Regions from separate parts of the Streptomyces sp. x-19 genome, predicted to be linked through region 1. Evidence: riboswitches for the same ligand, from Rfam matches in the RefSeq annotation. Region 1 holds a riboswitch; the other holds the start of a gene.
What was found. Region 1 has a riboswitch for cyclic di-AMP ahead of ACLJT4_RS37520 (transglycosylase family protein). Riboswitches for the same ligand answer to the same signal wherever they lie in the genome.
Positions count from the first base shown of each region.

Region 2: another riboswitch for cyclic di-AMP. It lies ahead of ACLJT4_RS40225 (peptidoglycan DD-metalloendopeptidase family protein); the one in region 1 lies ahead of ACLJT4_RS37520 (transglycosylase family protein).

Region 1 is NZ_JAJPWK010000031.1:18,761-22,937, reverse strand. Features, by position in the region: gene eno (phosphopyruvate hydratase) at 1-1,019, opposite strand, end outside; gene ACLJT4_RS37520 (transglycosylase family protein) at 1,328-2,011, opposite strand; cyclic di-AMP (ydaO/yuaA leader) riboswitch at 2,019-2,188, opposite strand; gene ACLJT4_RS37515 (transglycosylase family protein) at 2,448-3,449, opposite strand; gene ACLJT4_RS37510 (cytochrome P450 family protein) at 3,705-4,177, opposite strand, start outside.
Region 2 is NZ_JAJPWK010000042.1:18,786-22,962, forward strand. Features, by position in the region: gene ACLJT4_RS40220 (aldo/keto reductase) at 1-212, opposite strand, end outside; gene ACLJT4_RS40225 (peptidoglycan DD-metalloendopeptidase family protein) at 320-1,720, opposite strand; cyclic di-AMP (ydaO/yuaA leader) riboswitch at 1,732-1,888, opposite strand; gene ACLJT4_RS40230 (DUF2332 domain-containing protein) at 2,301-3,419, shown strand; gene ACLJT4_RS40235 (PP2C family protein-serine/threonine phosphatase) at 3,454-4,177, opposite strand, start outside.

The sequences.
Region 1 (4,177 bases):
GAGCCCTCCTCGATGCCGCGGGCCAGGCGCTCGGGGTTGGTGACGAAGAGGTCGTCGCCGACGAGCTGCACCTTGGAGCCGAGCTTGTCGTTGATGACCTTCCAGCCGGCCCAGTCGTCCTCGAAGAGCGGGTCCTCGATGGAGACCAGCGGGTAGGCCGCCACGAGCTCCTCGTAGTACTCGGTCATCTCGGCGGCCGAGCGCTCCTTGCCCTCGAACTGGTACTTGCCGTCCTTGTAGAACTCGGAGGCGGCGGCGTCCATCGCGAGCGCGATGTCCTGGCCGGGGGCGTAGCCGGCTTCCTTGATGGCTTCGAGGATCAGGTCCAGGGCCTCGCGGTTGGAGCCGAGGTTGGGGGCGAAGCCGCCCTCGTCGCCGAGGCCGGTGGCCAGGCCCTTGGCCTTCAGCACCTTCTTGAGGGTGTGGTAGACCTCGGCGCCCCAGCGCAGCGCCTCGGAGAAGGACTCCGCGCCGATCGGCGCGATCATGAACTCCTGGATGTCCACGTTGGAGTCGGCGTGCGAGCCGCCGTTCAGGATGTTCATCATCGGGACGGGCAGCACGTGCGCGTTCGGGCCACCGAGGTAGCGGAACAGCGGCAGGTCGCTGGCCTCGGAGGCGGCGTGCGCGACGGCGAGGGAGACGCCGAGGATGGCGTTGGCGCCCAGCGAGCCCTTGTTGTCGGTGGCGTCCAGGTCGAGCATCGCCTGGTCGATCAGCCGCTGCTCGGTCGCGTCGTAGCCGACGAGCTCCGGGCCGATCTGCTCGATGACGGCGAGGACGGCCTTCTCCACGCCCTTGCCGAGGTAGCGGTTGGGGTCGCCGTCCCGGAGCTCGACGGCCTCGAAGGCGCCGGTGGAGGCGCCGGACGGCACAGCGGCACGGCCGGTGCTGCCGTCGTCGAGGCCGACCTCGACCTCGACCGTGGGATTACCTCGCGAGTCGAGAATTTCGCGGGCTACGACGACGTCGATGGACGGCACGTTGTCTCCTTCGTGGGTGTCTGGAGTTCTCGGCATGAGCCTAACGGCCCCGGACGGATCCGCTCGCCTGTGGCCCGCTCCGTGGGACGAAAAACCCCAACAAGCAGGCTAAAAGCCCAGTTCACGGGAGGTTTACGGGCAATGTTCGCTGAGCGGGGAACGTCGCGCCGGGCCGTCGGCGAGGCCCGGCGATCGGTGCACGTCAGGACGGGCGCCGCGGTCAATCCGGGCGGGGCGGCCGGACCACGGCGGGTTTCCGGGGCCCGGGAACGGAGAAGCCCCGCCGTGGCGCGCTCGGGGGTACGCGCCGCGGCGGGGCAGCTCTCTCGGGCAACCGGGACGGCTCAGATGCTGAGCTTCTGGCCCGGGAAGATGAGGTTGGGGTTGCCGCCGACGACGGACTTGTTGGCGGCGTAGAGCGCCTTCCAGTGGGTGCCGTGCGCCTTGGCGATCTTGGCGAGGGTGTCGCCGGCCTTGACGGTGTAGGTGTCGCCGGAGCGCTGCGACTGCTGCGGGGCCGGCTGGGCCTTCTCGGCCTTCTCGCGGACCGGGGCGGACTTCTTGGTGGTGCCCTCGGTCTGCTTGCGGGCCTCGGAGGCGCCCTGGCTCTTCTTGACGGTGGCGCCGCCGGACGGGTCGACGTTGGCGGCCGGGCCACCGGAGGTCAGGTTGCCGGCGCCGGCGCAGGACCAGGCACCCGGGCCCTGGATGGCGAGGAGCTTCTCGGCGGCGGCGATCTGCTGGGACTTGGTGGCCAGGTCGGCGCGGGCCGCGTACTGGGTGCCACCGGCGGCGGCCCAGCTGGAGTTCGAGAACTGCAGGCCACCGTAGTAGCCGTTACCGGTGTTGATCGACCAGTTGCCGCCGGACTCGCACTGGGCGACCTTGTCCCAGGTCGCGACGGAGGCGGCGGAAGCGGAGGTGGCACCCATCAGCGGGACGGCGACGGCGGCGCCGGCGACACCGGCCAGGGTGGCGACGCGGACGGCCTTGGAGCTGCGGCGGTGCTTGCCCTTGTTGATCAGCATCGTGCGTTCGTTTTCTCACCGACGCCTACGAGGTGAGCTGTCGGGTTCGGGCCGTGTGAGCTGCCCGGCCGCGTGTACTGGACACGCGACTTCACCCCAAGCCGGCTGACCCGTCTTCACGGGCGGGGCCGGCACTTACCTTGGGTCCCCCGCTCCTGCCTTCGGCGCTTGCGCGTCGTCGACTCCGACCGCCGGCAGGACTCGGCGTGCGATCGAAGGGCCCGCTTTGGCGAGCGGTCCTGACCGTAATCAGTAATCCCGTTGGTGTTCAAACCCCATCTTCTGAACCAAGTTGACCGTTTTTGATCATCGCGGTGGTCATTTCCGCAGGTCGGCACCGGTATGAGAACGGGGGGCGAACCGGGGTCCGCCCCCCGCAACGAGAGCCATATCTCACTTTTACGGAACGCCGCGAAAAACGACGAACTGCCGGTAACTACCCCTCTGTCCGGCCGAGATCGAGCAACTGGCCGGGGTGGATGAGGTCCGCGTCGGCGCCGATGACGCCCTGGTTGCGGTGGTAGAGCGCGGGCCAGCCGCCCGGCAGGTCATGGCGGTCCGCGATGGCTGACAGGTTGTCACCGACGCGCACGCGGTAGCTGCCGGTCTCCGCCGGGGGCGTGCGGGGCGTCTCCCCGCCGCGCGAGGCGTGCCGGCCGCTGCCGCCGTCCCGGTCCTCCGCGGGGGCCGCGCCGTCGTCCGGCGTGCCGCGGTGCTTGCCGGCGGCGGGCGGCGTGCCGGGCTCGGCGGGCCGGTCGGGGCCGGTGGAGCCGGTGGAGCCGGACGGGGACGTGGGGGTGCTGGGGTCCGCCGGGTCGGACGGCGTGCCCGACGGGGAGTCGCCCGGCGTCGCGGAGTCGGACGGGGCGGGGGTGGCGGACGGGGAGTCCGTCGGGTCCGGGGTCGCCGGGGGCGCGTCCGGGGCGTCGGTGCCGGCGTCGGCACCCGCGTCGGTGCCGGTGCCGGAACCGGCGGAGTCACCGTCGGACGGTGCGGGGGTCTTGCTGCCCGGACCTGCCTCGCCCTGGTCCCCGGCCGCGTCGGAGGGGTCGCCGGTGCCGGTGTGGCCGTGGGTCGGGCGGGGCGCGGGCCGGGTGGTGGCGCCGGGGTCGACGGCGGGCTTGCGGCCCCCCTTGGTCAGCCCGGCCTTCACCGCGCAGCTGGGGAAGGCGTCCGGGCCCCGGTCGTCGAGGATCGCCTCGGCCACGGCTATCTGCTGGGCGCGGCTGGCGAGGTCGGGGCGGGAGGCGTAGGCGGAGCCGCCGTAGTCGTCCCACATCTCCTGGGTGAGCTGGAGGCCGCCGTAGAAGCCGTTGCCGGTGGCGGAGCTCCACACCCCGCCGCTCTCGCACTGCGCGACGCGGTCCCAGGTGGACGCGTCGGCCGCGTGGGCGCCGCCCGCGGTGAACAGCGGGAGGGCCAGGCCCGCGCCGGTCACTCCTGCCGTGACAAAGATGGCCGGTGCTTGTCTGGGGCGACGGTGTCGGCCGTTCCCGGAACGCATGCGGTTGCCTTTCGCGCGGCGGTTGAGTTGTCGGACCGGTGTCGGCGGGGACACCGGGCGGCATCCCGGGGCCGGCCCCGATCGTCGGTGGAAAGGTAACCGGGGTCACGGGCAGTCACAAGCCGGTGTAGCGGAGATCACGCAATGGTTACGCAGCTGACGAAGTGTCAATTACGGGATGGCGCCCGGTCAGGACGGCTCGGGCGTGAACTCCACCGGCAGGGTGCGCAGTCCGCGCATGATGAGCCCGCCACGCCAGCGCAAATCATCCGGTTCCACCGCAAGTCGGAAGTCCGGCAGGCGGGTCAGCAGGGTCGCCAACGCGGTCTGCCCTTCCAGCCGGGCCAGCGGGGCACCGAGGCAGTAGTGGATGCCGTGCCCGTAGCCCAGGTGTGGGTTGTCACGCCGGGTGAGGTCGAGCACGTCCGGCTCGTCGAACCGCGCCGGATCCCGGTCGGCGGCGGCCAGCACCACCAGCACCGGGTCCCCCTCGGCGATCCGCTGCCCGCCGAGCGTCAGCGCGCGGGTCGCGTACCGCCAGGTGGCCAGCTCCACGGGTCCGTCGTAGCGGAGCAGTTCCTCGACGGCGGTGCCGAGCAGTTCGGTGTCGCCGACCGCGAGCGACTTCTGGAGCAGTTCGCGCTGGGCGGGGTGGCGGAGCA
Region 2 (4,177 bases), on a different contig from region 1:
CCGCCCTTGTTGCCCGGCACCCAGGCGGAGTAGACGTCGGCGGTGTCGATGAAGTTGCCGCCGCCGGCGACGTAGGCGTCGAGCACGGCGAAGGACTCGGCCTCGTCGGCGGTCCAGCCGAAGACGTTGCCTCCGAGGCAGAGCGGGGAGACGGACAGCGAACCGAGCGACTTGGGCGTGGGGGCGGAGCTCTGGGCGTGTGTCACGGTCATGCTCCGTGCCAACGCCCGGGTACGCGGAGTTGTTCCCTCCGCACCCGCCCGACCGCGGGGAGTCGTTCCCCCGCGGCCGGGCGGCCGGCTCCGGCTCCGTGCGCCCGTCAGACCGTGACCCCGCGGTCGCGCAACCAGGGCAGCGGGTCCGTCGGGGCGCCGGCGTCCGGGCGGACCTCCAGGTGGAGGTGGGGCGTGGTGGCGTTCCCGGTGGCGCCGACCCGGCCGATGACGTCGCCCGCGTGCACCCGCCCCGTCGTCTTGACCATCGAGGACAGGTGGCAGAACCAGAGCTGCGTGCCGTCGTCGAGGGTGAGGACGATGCGGTAGCCGTAGCCGCCGGCCCAGCCCGCCTGGGTGAGGGTGCCGTCGTGCACCGCCCTGACCAGCGTGCCGGTCGGGGCCGCGAAGTCCTGTCCGGTGTGGTCCGCGGCCCAACGGTCGCCGGCCTGCCCGAAGCCGGTGGTGAGGGTGTACGAGGAGACCGGGGCGACGGCGGTCCCCGCCCCGTCGGCGGGCCGGTCGTCCGACGCCGCCGGGCGGGCCCGCGACGCGGGCGCAGCCGGCTCGGCCGCCGCCTCGGGTGCCGTTCCGGATGCCGCGTCGGGCGCTGCTTCGTCCGCCGGGCCGGCGTCCGGTCCGGCGTCCGCATCGCTGCCGGTCTCGGCCTCCGCGGCCCCCGGTCGGCCGTCGGCCTGCTGGAGGATGCGGTGGCGCAGCGCCTCGGCCGGCCCCGCGCCCGGTGCGCCGCCCGCGGTGGCGTCGTCGCCCTGCGGACGGGACGCGGCGGGGCCGACCGCGGGGGCGGAGGCCGTCGTTGCGGAGTCCGTGCCGGCGGGCGTCGCGACGGGCGCGGCACCGGCGTCGGCCGTGCGGGGGCCGGCGTCCTGGAGGGCCCCGGTGGCGTCGTCGACCACGCCACCGGGGTCCGGCACCGATATCGGCACCGGCGGCCGGTCCTCGGCCGCGGCCACCCCGCTCGCGCCGACCGCCGCGATCACGCCGACGCCCAGCACCGTGCCGCCGCGCGCCAGCCCGCCGCTGCGCTGCTTGGCCACCCGGTGCTTGCCGCGGACCGGGCGGGCCGATGCGTCGCCGGCGTCCGACTCGTCGGCCGGCGGCCATCCGTCGCCGGCGTCCGCACCGGCGGGGCCGGCCGACGGCTCGGCGCCGCCCGGCGCGCCCTGGGGCGAAGGCTCCGGCGTCAGCAGGTCGTGGGAGAACACCTCACCGGGGGACCGCTGCCCCGGAAACTGGCCGTACGGCGAGGGGTCTTGGGGCGCTCCAGCGGGAGCTCCGCCGTCGGTCGGGCCATCGACAGCGGCGAATGCGCTGACGTCGTCGGGGCCGCTCACGGCAGTGGGGGCGGGAACGCCGGCGGGGTCACCGACGGTCGTGGGAACGGTGAAGCCGGCGGGGCCGCCGAAGCCGACCGGGCCACCGAAGTCGGCGGGACCACCGAGGCCGTACGCGGACGGAGCATGGGGGGCGGGCCTGTTGGACGCCACGGGGGCGCACTCCTTTCCTTCCTTCTCGCCTACCGGGTTAGCTGACGGGTTCGGAGCAGGAAGGTCTCCTACCGGCACCCCCTGGCGAGAGGCGCCCGATTCACCCCAAGGTGGTGGTTCCCCGGTTCCCTCTACTCAATTCCCTGCAATTCCAGGCGGATCCGACAGGACCCCCGGAACCGGCCGATCCGGGCGACCCGACTCGGGTCGAGGACGGGGGTCGCGCCGTGCGGAAAGCTGGCTCGGGCGGGTGGCTCAAGGGTCGTTCTGGAGGTGCGGGAACAGCGCGTGCAGGATTCGGCGTCGGCGCGCGGTGCCGCCATTGGCGACGGCTGGGACGACCGCGCTCCGTTATCGGACAGTAATAGAGACGGTGCGGGAAATCCAAGCGTTCCCACGAATCCGCGGGGGTTCCGCAAGCCCCCCGAAGAAGCTCTGGCGTGGACTTTTGCCCCCAGTCTGACCGCAAACAGGGCGAGTTGGCGCGGCATCGCCAAACGATCTCGCGGCGATTGTGCACCAGTCGTTATGCGGAGGGACGCCCCGCAGTTACGGAACGTGAGGGCGGTAACGTCGCCTCATGGTCGTCAACGTCGCGAACACCGGAAGCACCGTCAACACCCCACGGGACGTGGCGGTTCGGTACCGGGAGTTCTCCTGGCACGAGGCGCGGGGCCGGTCCGACGCGCACGAGGAACTCTCCGCCCGGATCGGCCAGGACGACGAGATCTGCGAACTGCTGGCCCGTTCGCTGCCCTCGGGGAACAAGCAGCAGCCGAACCTGCTGCTCGCCGCGGTGCGCTACCTGGACGGCCCGCACGCCGAGTCGGGGCCGCGCGGCGAGGCGGCGTACGGGCGGTGGCGCGAGTGGACGGTCCGGCACTGGGACGAGGTCCGCGCGGTGATCATGCGGCGCGCGACCCAGACCAACGAGCCGGCCCGCTGCGCCGCGTTACTGCCGCTGCTGGCCCGTCTGCCGCAGCCGCTGGCCCTCCTGGAGGTCGGGACGTCGGCGGGGCTGTGCCTGCACCCCGACCGGTACCGCTACCGGTACGTCCCCGACGGACCTCCCAGCCCCCACGGGGAGCCGGTCGAGGCCGGCGCCCCGGACGGCCCGGTCGCCTTCACCTGCCGCACCAGTGGGGTCGCGCCCTGGGACGACGGCGCGACGGTGCCGCCCGGCGCGCGGCCCGAGGTCGTCTGGCGCGGTGGCATCGACCTGGAACCGCTCGACCCGGTCGGGTCGCCGGACGACCTGCGTTGGCTGCACGCCCTGGTGTGGCCCGGCGACGAGGCCCGGTCGGCACGGCTCACGGCGGCCGTCGAGGCGGTCCGGGCGTCGCCGCGGCCCACGGTGGTGCGCGGCGACCTGATCGACGAACTGCCGGCGCTGGCCGCCCGGGTACCGGCCGGGGCGACGCTCGTCGTCTTCCACAGCGCGGTGCTGCACTACCTCCCGCCGGCCCGGCGCGAGGAGTTCGCCGGGCTCGTCCGGTCGGTGCTGGCCGAACGGGACGGCCCGGGTCACTGGATCTCCCAGGAGCACCACGGCGTGCTGCCGTGGATCACCGCGCCGGAGCACCGGTCCCTCGGGCCGGGGGACCCGATGTCGCTGACCCTCGCCCTGGACGAGCGCCCGGTGGCCCTGACGGGGCCGCACGGCCAGAGCGTGCACTGGTTGCGTCCGCCGCTGCCGTAACCCGGCCACCCCGCCCGTTCACCGACGCCCCGCGCTACGCCTCCAGGGGCCGCTGGACCGCCAACAGGGCCATGTCGTCGGCGGGGCCCCCGCCGGTGTGCCGGGCGACGTCCTCGACCACCACGTCCAACAGGTCCCCGGGGCCGCTGAATTGGCTGCCGCGCAACCGGGCGCACGGGTCGTAGAACCGCCCGGCCCGGTCGCGGGCCTCGGTCACCCCGTCGGTGAACAGCAGCAGCAGCGCCCCGGCGGGGAAGAACGTCTCGTCCGCGCGGTCGGGCCACCCGGCCACGTCGCCCAGTCCCAGCGGCAGCGCCGCCGTGTGCGGGGGCAGCTCCCGTAGGCCGCCGTCCGGGGTGAGCAGCAGGGGGGACGGGTGGCCGCGGTTGAGGATGCGCAGCACGGACTGGTTCCCGGCGGGGACCTCCGCCAGGACGGCCGTGGTGAAGCCCTCGTCCTGGTCGAGGCCGGCGCGGCGCCCGCCCTCCCGTTCGATCGCCCGTTCCAGCCGGCTCGCCACCGCCTCCAAGGTGGCCTCCTGCTCCGCCGCCTCGCGGAAGGCCCCGACCACGACGACCGCGGCCTCGACGGCCTCCAGCCCCTTGCCCCGGACGTCGCCGACGATCATCCGCACGCCGTGCGGGGTGTCCTGGATGGCGTGCAGGTCACCGCCGATGCGGGCACCGGCCCGGGCACCCACGTAGCGGGCGGCGACCGCCAGGCCGGCGAGGGTGTCGGGGGGCGCCGGCAGCACGGCC